DNA from 2 places in the Janibacter sp. LM genome. Region 2 is predicted to be linked to the other one. Evidence: riboswitches for the same ligand, from Rfam matches in the RefSeq annotation. Region 2 holds a riboswitch; the other holds the start of a gene.

Evidence for each region. A riboswitch is a leader RNA that binds a small molecule or an ion and turns the genes downstream of it on or off. The one in region 2 is predicted to bind S-adenosylmethionine.
Region 1: another riboswitch for S-adenosylmethionine. It lies ahead of ABC138_RS10930 (aminotransferase class V-fold PLP-dependent enzyme); the one in region 2 lies ahead of ABC138_RS01475 (homoserine O-acetyltransferase).

The regions. Positions count from the first base shown of each region.
Region 1 is NZ_JBDIVG010000018.1:67,952-72,860, forward strand. It holds gene ABC138_RS10920 (DNA translocase FtsK) at 1-1,020, opposite strand, end outside; gene ABC138_RS10925 (A24 family peptidase) at 1,132-1,776, shown strand; SAM riboswitch class IV at 1,850-1,965, shown strand; gene ABC138_RS10930 (aminotransferase class V-fold PLP-dependent enzyme) at 2,008-3,225, shown strand; gene ABC138_RS10935 (ribonuclease J) at 3,373-4,909, opposite strand, start outside.
Region 2 is NZ_JBDIVG010000001.1:314,175-319,083, forward strand. It holds gene ABC138_RS01460 (alanine/glycine:cation symporter family protein) at 1-843, shown strand, start outside; gene ABC138_RS01465 (DUF1232 domain-containing protein) at 938-1,360, shown strand; gene ABC138_RS01470 (DUF4192 domain-containing protein) at 1,451-2,557, shown strand; SAM riboswitch class IV at 2,615-2,725, shown strand; gene ABC138_RS01475 (homoserine O-acetyltransferase) at 2,741-3,889, shown strand; gene ABC138_RS01480 (universal stress protein) at 3,963-4,361, shown strand; gene ABC138_RS01485 (RNA polymerase sigma factor) at 4,556-4,909, shown strand, end outside.

The sequences.
Region 1 (4,909 bases), on a different contig from region 2:
GGTCGGCCGCTTCTCCCCCGGACGGGGACCGTCGGTGGCCGCGGCATCCGCGGCCGGCTCGTCGACCGCGTCGACGGGCGCGGCGGCGCCCTTGCGCTTGCGTCCCTTCCCCGCGGGCTGGACCACCGCGGCCTGGTCGAAGGCGGTGTCGCCGTCGCGCTCGCCCAGGTTCTCGTCGTCGTCGAAGGTGCGCCGACGCCGGGCCCGCGCGACCGCGGCCTGGGGAGCGTCCCCCTTCGCCGCGACGTCGGCGCTGGTGACGTGCGAGGGGACCTCCCCGGTGAAGGCGGCCCGGACGTAGGCCAAGCGCTGCGGCACCTCGTGCAGGGGGGTGCCGGTGAGCAGGAGGAGGCTGAAGAGGCCGAGGAGGACCAGCAGGATGATGGCCGGCCACTCCGTGACCGCCGTGGTCAGGGGGTCCGCGGCGAGGAAGCCGACGATGCCGCCCGCGTCCCTCATGGGCCCGGCGCCGTCCGGCGGCTGCGGGATGTCCTTGGAGACGTGCGTCAGGCCGGAGACGGCGAAGAGCAGCCCCGCCGTGCCGAAGCCCAGGCGAGCGTCGGCCGCGGACTCGCCGGCCGAGCGCAGCAGGCGGACCCCGAGGAGCAGCAGGACGATCGGCAGCGCGTAGGCCACCCGGCCGAAGGTGCCCGCGAAGACCGCGTGCACGACGTCACCGAAGGCGCCCGACAGGCCCCACCACTCGCGGACCGCGACGACCAGGGCCAGCGCGAGGGCCAGGAAGCCCCACCCGTCGCGCCGGTGCTCGGGCTCGATCTCGCCGGCACTCGTGCCGATCCGGCGCACGCCGGCGCCGGTGGCGTGGGCGACGCCCACCCACGTCCTGTGGACCGCGGCCAGCGGCAGCGGGAGACCCCCGCCGGACGCGGCCTTCTTGCGCGGGGCGGCGGTCTTCTTCCCCTTCGCAGCGGACGTGCGACCCGACGGACGGGTGCTGCCCTTGGGGCGCGACGAGGCGCCCTTGGTGCTGCGCGAGGAGGTCGACGGACGAGTGGCCATGTTCCGCAGGTTAGGCGAAAGCCCCGCCCGACACACGCGTCACACGCGCAACAACGGCAACCTGTGGAGATCGGGGAGCGGCCCCGCCACCCGCCGAGTAGCGTCGCCGCCGTGGACGCACGCACCCTCATCGTCGCCCTCCTGGCGCTCGTCGGCGGCGTGGTCGGGTACCTCTGGCTGCGCACCGGGACGTACCGGCGGGAGGACGAAGGGGGTCCCCTCCCCCGACACCTGTGGGTCCTGCCGGTCGCCCCCTCCGTCGGGTGGGCGATCGCCCGCGGGCTCTCCGACCTGCCGTGGCCGGTGCTCGCGGCACCGCTCTCGCTGGCCCTCGCCGGCCTCGTCCTCGCCGCGGTGGACGCCGACGTCCACCGCCTGCCCAACGCGATCACCCTGCCCCTGGTCCCCGTGCAGGCCGTGCTGCTCACCTTCGCCTCCGCCGCGACCGGCGAGTGGGAGGCGTTGCAGCGGGCCGGGCTCGCGGCCCTGCTCGTCGGGGGCGGGACGCTCGCGCTCGCTTTCCTCCTCTTCGGCCGCTCGATCGGGATGGGCGACGCCAAGCTCATGGTCTCGATCGCGCCGACGCTCGCCTGGCTCGGCTGGACGCACCTCGTCGTGGGGGTCTGGGTGGGCTTCGTCATCGGTGGACTCGCCGCTCTCGCACTGCTGCTCGCGCGCCGGGCCGACCGGGGGACGCACCTCGCCTTCGGTCCCTACCTCGTCGCCGGAGCGGTCATCGCCGTCGCCCTCGGCTGACGTCCCAGGTGGCGAGATGCGCCTCGCCTCCTCTCGACACGGACCCACCGGTGTCCGATATGGTCATCCGCAAGGTCACGAGTACCAGCGACAAGCCCCGGCTAGCTGGTCGGCAACCCTCCTCCGCGGTGGGGTGCTCCGGGTGACGACCTGGCCGGCGACGCCATTGTCGCCCGGCAAGCGCGGACTCGTGGTCGACACCCGGGTCCCTGACGGACCAGGAGCATCCCCATGACCGTGTCCCACGTGCAGCAGACCTCGACCGACCTCCCCCGCCTCGTCTCCGAGGGCCTGACCTACCGCGACCGCGACGGCTCGACCGTCGAGTACGCGCACCTCGACCACGGGGCGACGACCCCGGCCTTCGAGGCCGTCGCGCAGGAGGTCGCCACCGCCGCGGTGACCTACTCGTCCGTTCACCGCGGTGCCGGCTTCGCCTCCCGGGTGACCAGCTCGCGCTACGAGCAGGCTCGCGAGAGCGTCGCCGACTTCGTCGGGGCGCGTGAGGACGACCAGGTCGTCTTCACCCGCAACACGACCGACTCCTTCAACCTGCTGGCCCGGGCGCTGCCGGCGGGCACGAAGGTCTTCGTCTTCGCCTCCGAGCACCACGCGGCCCTCCTCCCGTGGGGCGACGCGCTGCGGCTGCCCGTGCCGCACAGCCGCGACGAGGCCGTCGAGCTCCTCGAGCAGGCCCTGCGCAACCACCCCGCAGAGCACCGCCTCGTCGTCGCCACGGGCGCGTCCAACGTCACGGGCGAGCACTGGCCGATCGAGCGCCTGGCCGCGGTCGCCCGCGAGCACGACGCCCGCTTCGCCCTCGACGCCGCCCAGGTCGCGCCGCACCGTCGGGTCGACATCGCTGCCCTCGGGATCGACTGGGTCGCCTTCTCCGGCCACAAGATCTACGCCCCGTTCGGCGCCGGGGTGCTCGTCGGCCGCAGCGACTGGCTCGACGCCGCCGACCCCTACCTCGCCGGTGGCGGCGCCACCGCCCGCGTCGGTCTCGACACGACAGAGTGGACCTGCGGTCCGGCCCGGCACGAGGCCGGCTCCCCCAACGTCCTCGGCGCGATTGCCCTGGCGAGGGCCTGCGAGATCATCGCCGAGCGCGAGCGGGCGATCATCGACCACGAGCAGGCCCTGCGCATCCGACTGCTGAGCGGTCTGGCCGGGATCGAGGGTGTGCGCGTCCACACGCTCTTCGGCGGTGGAGAGGGCGCCCCCGTCGCGGCGATCACGGTCGACGGCCACGACAGCAGCGAGGTCGCGCGCATCCTCGGCGACGACCACGGCATCGGTGTGCGCGACGGCAAGTTCTGCGCGCACCTGCTCGTCGACGACCTGCTCTCCGAGCACGAGCAGGACACCGCGGTGCGGATCAGCGCGGGCCTCGGCACCACCCCGGCGCACATCGACCGGCTCCTCGGCGCCCTTCGCGCCCTCTGACCCTCCTCGGGTGAGGTCGAAGGGGGGACCCGGCAGTCCCCCTTCGCTCAGCAAGAGAAACCTCGCCTTCGCAAGAGTCTGAAACTCTTGCGAAGGCGAGGTTTATCGGGTCACCCGAGAATCCTGGGACGCGCGGGGCACCGTCTCCTAGGCCGCCACGACCACCGGGATGATCATCGGGCGGCGACGGATCTTGCCGCCGACCCAGCCACCGACGGCGCGGCGCACGACCTGCTGCAGCTGGTGGGTGTCGGTCGTGCCCTTCCTGGTCGCCTCGTCGAGCGCGGCGATGATCTTGGGCTTGACCTGGGTGAAGATCTCGTCGTCCTCGGCGAAGCCGCGGGCGGTGATCTCGGGGCCGGCGATGACCTTGCCGGTCGAGGAGTCGACGACGACCATGACCGAGATGAACCCCTCGTCGCGCAGGATGCGGCGGTCCTTGAGCAGCTCCTCGGTGGTGCCGCCGACGCTCGAGCCGTCGACGTAGACGTACCCACAGGGCACGGCGCCGGCGATGCGGGCGCGGCCGTCGACGAGGTCGATGACGACACCGTCCTCGGCGAGCACGACGTGGTCGGGGTCGACCCCGGTCTGGATCGCCAGCTCGGCGTTGGCCACGAGGTGGCGCCACTCGCCGTGGACCGGCATGACATTGCGCGGCTTGACGATGTTGTAGCAGTAGAGCAGCTCACCGGCGCTCGCGTGACCGGACACGTGCACCTTGGCGTTGCCCTTGTGCACGACGTCGGCACCCAGGCGCATGAGGCCGTTGATGACGCGGTACACGGCGTTCTCGTTGCCGGGGATGAGGCTCGAGGCGAGCAGCACGGTGTCCCCGTCGCCCACGTCGATGCGGTGGTCGCGGTTGGCCATGCGCGACAGGGCCGCCATCGGCTCGCCCTGGCTGCCCGTGCAGATCAGGACGACCTCGTTGTCCGGGTAGTTGTCGAGCTTCTTGACGTCGACGAGCACGCGGTCGGGCACGTGCAGGTACCCCAGGTCCGCAGCGATGCCCATGTTGCGCACCATCGAGCGACCGACCATGGCGACCTTGCGGCCGTTGCGCTCGGCGGCGTCGAGCACCTGCTGGACGCGGTGCACGTGGCTGGAGAAGCAGGCGACGATGATCCGGCGCTGCGCCTTGTGGAAGACGGTGTCGATCGCGGGACCGATCTCGCGCTCGGGCGTGGTGAAGCCCGGCACCTCGGCGTTGGTCGAGTCGGTCATGAAGAGGTCGACGCCCTCCTCACCGACGCGGGCGAAGGCCCGCAGGTCCGTGAGGCGACGGTCCAGCGGCAGCTGGTCCATCTTGAAGTCACCGGTGTGCAGGACCGTGCCGCCCCCGGTGCGCACGAAGACCGCGAGCGCGTCGGGGATCGAGTGGTTGACGGCGATGAACTCGCAGTCGAAGACGCCGAAGGACTCGCGCCCGCCCTCCTTGACCCCGAGGGTCCAGGGCTTGATCCGGTGCTCCTTGAGCTTGGCCTCGACGAGGGCCAGCGTGAGCGTCGAGCCGACGAGCGGGATGTCGGGCTTGTGCTTGAGCAGGTAGGGCACAGCGCCGATGTGGTCCTCGTGGCCGTGCGTGAGGACGATGGCCTGCACGTCGTCGAGCCGGTCGAGGATGTACTCGAAGTCCGGAAGGATCAGGTCGACGCCGGGCTGGTGGTCCTCGGGGAAGAGG
Region 2 (4,909 bases):
GTCAACGCCGACCAGATCGGTCACGTCTTCAGCGAGATCTTCTCGGGTGCCTTCGGCGGCCACGCGGTCTACGGCGCGATCATCGGCCAGGCGGTCAAGTGGGGCGTCCAGCGCGGCATCTACTCCAACGAGGCGGGCCAGGGCACCGGCCCGCACCACGCCGCCGCCGCCGAGGTCTCGCACCCGGCGAAGCAGGGCTTCGTCCAGGCCTTCGCCGTCTACATCGACACCCTCTTCGTGTGCACCGCGACGGCCTTCATCATCATCTCGACCGACATGTACTCGGTCTTCAGGGGCGAGAGCTACCCCGGACCGACGCTCTACGAGGGAGCGATCGGGACCGACGTCGAGCCCGGCCCGGGCTTCGTGCAGGCGGGCCTGGACAGCTTCGCGCCCGGTATCGGCTCGAGCTTCGTGGCCCTGGCGCTCGTCTTCTTCGCCTTCACGACGATGGTCGCGTACTACTACATGGCCGAGGTCAACCTCGCCTACCTCACCCGCAAGATCCGCAGCGCCACCGTGCGCCGCGGGATGATCCGGGCGCTGCAGGGGTTGATCCTCGTCTCTGCCGCCTACGGGGCGACGACGACGGCCGGCTCCGCGTGGGGCCTCGGCGACATCGGTGTCGGCACGATGGCCTGGCTCAACATCCTGGGCATCCTGCTGCTCCAGGTCCCGGCCCTGAAGGCCCTCAAGGACTACCGCGCGCAGAAGGCCCGGGGCATCGACCCGCAGTTCGACCCGCGTGAGCTCGGGATCGAGGGTGCGCAGTTCTGGGAGCTGCGTGCCGACGGCCAGCTCACCCAGGGCGCTCCCCGGGAGTCGGTCGGCGCACGGGAGTGACGCCGAGCTCCTGAGGGAATCCGGACCGGGCGCGCTACGTTGGATCCAGCGGAGCGCGCCCGGACCGGGCACGCCTGAGCGTCAGGAGACCGACATGGCCACGACCAGCCGCGTCCGCAACGCCACCCACCTCGCCTCCGCCGTCCGCAGCGCGGCGCGACCAGGCGGGCCCAGCCTCTGGACCCGCCTGCGCGCCGTCCCCCGGATGATCCGCGCGGTCCGCGCGGGGCAGTACACCGGTCTGTCGTCCAGCCGCCTGATGCTCCTGCTCGCCGGTGTCGGCTACGTCGTCTCGCCGATCGACGTGGTCCCGGAGGGCCTCCTCCTCGCCCTCGGCCTGCTCGACGACGTCATGGTCATCGGCTGGGTCGCCACGACCCTGGTGCGGGAGACCGAGGACTTCATCGCCTGGGAGCAGGCGGTGGCCGCAGGCGCGTCCGGGCGCCAGCAGTGGACCCCGCCGCAGCAGCAGTGGGAGCCCGGCCCGACGGTCCGCTCGCACGTCGTGCGCGACTGACCGTCCGCAGACCACCTGCCTGACGTCCGGGTTTCCACAGGATCCGCCCGGTCGCTGCCGGCGCCCTCTGCAAGCGCCAGATTCGTCGGCATGGACCACATCGCCAGACCTCGCGACGCCGCCGAGCTCGCCGTCATCCTCCCGTACCAGCTCGGGTACCACCCGGGCCCCTCCCTCTGCCTGACCGTGATGCGCGGCCGCCGGCTCGGCCTGCTGCAGCGGCACGACCTCGTGCCCGAGCCCGCGGCCTGCCGGGCCGTCGCGGAGCACGCCATCGCCATCGCGGTGCGGGAGGGGGCCACCGCAGTCCTGCTCATGGCCTTCGAGGAGGACGAAGGGGAGTCCCGCCACCTCCGCGCGGCGATGACCGCCGCCGCCGGCGAGGCCGGGCTGCGGGTGCAGGAGCACTTCGTGGTCCGCGACGGGCGCTGCTACCCCGCAGGCGGGCCCCGGGCCAGGCGTCGCCTCGGCATCCCGCTGCCCCGACCCGAGGACGTGCCCGCCGTCGCCACCTTCGTCGAGGCAGGGGTCTGCCCGCTGCCGAGCCGTGCGCACCTGGTCGACGCCGTGCTGCCGGAGCGCGACGAGGCCAGGGCCCGTCGGGTCGCGCTCGCCGTGAACCCGCTCGAGGAGGAGTTCGCGCACCAGCAGGTGGCCCGGACCTGGGCGCGGCTGCTCGACCCCTCCGCCGACGCGACCCCGGTCGCCGAGCTCAGCGACGCAGAGCTCCTCGTCCTCTCCGCGTCGCTGCAGGACGTCGACTGGCGTGACGCGCTCCTCGGCGGGCTCTGCCCCGGAGCCGTGCCCTTCGCCACCTTCGGCGACCCCCTCGTCGAGCACGCCCGCACGGCGCTGGCGCGCTGCCCGTGGGCCCTCGTGGACCCGGACGCCGGGTCCGTGCCCGATGCTGCCGTCGACGTCGGTCGCCACCAGGAGGACGTCCTCGCGGTCCGCGCCCGCGTCGCCGAGCTCGGGCGGCTCGTGCCCGAGGAGCTCACGCCCCCGCTGCTCACCTGCACGGCGCACATCGCGTGGTGGATGGGGGACGGCACGATCGCCGGCAGCTGCCTCGAGCGCGCGCTGCAGATCGAGCCCGGCTACCGGCTCGCCGGTCTCATGCTCGACCTGCTGTCCGCCGGGCTGCGGCCCTGGGACCTCGGGCCCGACGCGCGCGCCGGGCGCCACCCCGCGGCCTAGTCCGGACAACGGACCGGACTCGATCCCGTGGGGCCGCTGTGGTTAGAGTTGTCGCCAGGTCATGAGTGCCAGCGTCAAGCCCCGGCTTGCTGGCCGGCAACCCTCCTCGCGACGGGGTGCCCCGGGTGATGACCGGGCCGCATCGCAGTGGTGCGGCAAGGCGAGACCCCGGGAGCACCGTCGATGAGCGTCACCACCACACCCCCCAGCAACACCGCGCTGTGGCGCGACGGCGACGAGCCGGGGGACCGGCACTTCCTGCGCATCGGGGACCTCACGCTCGAGTCCGGCGAACGCCTGCCTGACGTGGTGCTCGCCTACGAGACCTGGGGCGAGCTCGACCCGGCCCGGGACAACGCGGTCCTCGTCGAGCACGCCCTCACCGGCGACAGCCACGTCGTGGGCCAGGCCGGTCCGGGACACCCGACCGACGGGTGGTGGCCGGGCCTGATCGGGTCCGGCGCCCCCCTGGACAGCGACGAGTACTTCGTCGTCGCGATCAACGTCCTCGGCGGCTGCCAGGGCAGCACCGGTCCCGGGACGCTCGCAGCGGACGGTCGGCCGTGGGGTGGGCGCTTCCCCCGGCTGACGATCCGCGACCAGGTCGCGGCAGAGGCGGCGCTCGCCGACGCGCTGGGCATCGGGCGCTGGCACACGGTCATCGGCGGCTCCATGGGCGGCATGCGCACCCTCGAGTGGGCGGCTGGTCACCCCGACCGGGTCGGTACCGCCATCGCTCTGGCCACGAGCGGCTACGCGACTGCGGAGCAGATCGGCTGGAGCCAGGCCCAGATCCTCGCGATCCGCAACGACCCCTGGTTCGCCGACGGCGACTACTACGACCACCCGCAGGGTCCTGAGGTCGGTCTCGGCATCGCCCGCCGCATCGCCCACGTGACCTACCGCAGCGAGATCGAGCTGCACGAGCGCTTCGGTCGCCGGGAGCAGGACGAGCCGGCGGGGGAGTGCGGTCGTCCGCGCTATGCCGTGGAGAGCTACCTCGACCACCACGGCGGCAAGCTCGCGCGTCGCTTCGACGCCAACTCGTACGCGGTGCTCTCCGAGGCGATGAACTCGCACGACCTGGGTCGCGGGCGCGGCGGGGTCGAGGCGGCGCTCGCCCCCTTCGCCGGTCGCCTGGTCCTCGCGCCGGTGGACTCCGACCGTCTCTACCCGCCCCGCCTCTCGGAGGAGCTCGCGCGACTGCACCCACGGGCGCAGCTGACGACGATCTCCTCCCGGGTGGGCCACGACGGGTTCCTCACCGAGGTCGACCAGGTCGCCGGGCTGCTCCGCCGCGTGCTCGCCGGGGACACGGCCGCGTGTGAGTGAGACACGTCACGCGCCGCCGGTGTAGCGTCTGGCACAGGTCATTCAGGAACCGAGTATCTGTTGAGGAGCATCGATGACGATCGTCGTGGGGTATGTGTCCACCAAGGAGGGCGAGGCCGCTCTCGAGCGGGCCTTCGAGGAGTGCCACCTGCGCAAGGAGCCGCTCGTCGTCATCCACTCCGACCGGGGGGGCGTGGGGATGAGCGGCGACATCGCACGCAAGAACGAGCAGGACCTCAAACAGGTCCGGACCCGTCTCGAGGAGGCCGGCGTCGAGGGTGAGGTCCGCGGGCTCGTCCGTGGCAAGGAGCCGGCCGAGGACCTCATCGTCGTCGCCGAGGAGACCGACGCCAGCCTGATCATCATCGGCCTGCGCAAGCGCACGCCGGTCGGCAAGCTGATCCTCGGCTCCAACGCCCAGCGGGTGCTGCTCGACGCGCCGTGCGACGTGCTCGCCGTCAAGGCGCGCTGAGCCGCCACGCACGGCACCAACCGACCCAGCGGGCGTCCTTCGGGGCGCCCGCTGCGGCATTTCGGCGCACCGCGTTTTATAATGGTGACGAGCCCAGCGCGCAGCGACCGGGCGAGTCGGAGCCCGAGGGACGAACGCCACCCCTTGGAGGTCCCGGCGGATTCTTCCGTGACGAAAGGTTGTTGGTGACTGCTGTGTCCCCACGGTCCGACGGGGCGCAGGGCTCCCTCCCCAAGGAGTTCTCGCACCCATCGCTCCAGGAGCTGGTCCGCAAGGGCCACACGACCGGATCCATCACCAGTGACGAGCTGCAGGCCGCCTTCGGCGACGCGCAGATCAGCCCCAGCCGGGGGCGGGTCGTCCTGCGGGCGCTCGACGACCAAGGAATCGAGGTTCAGGTGCCACAGTCCACGTCCGCCAAGAAGACGACGGCGAAGAAGGCCCCCGCGAAGCAGGCGGTGACCAAGAAGGCCGCTACGCCAGTGAAGAAGACCGCGGCGCCCGTGAAGAAGACCGCGGCGAAGAAGGCGACCACCAAGACCGCCGCC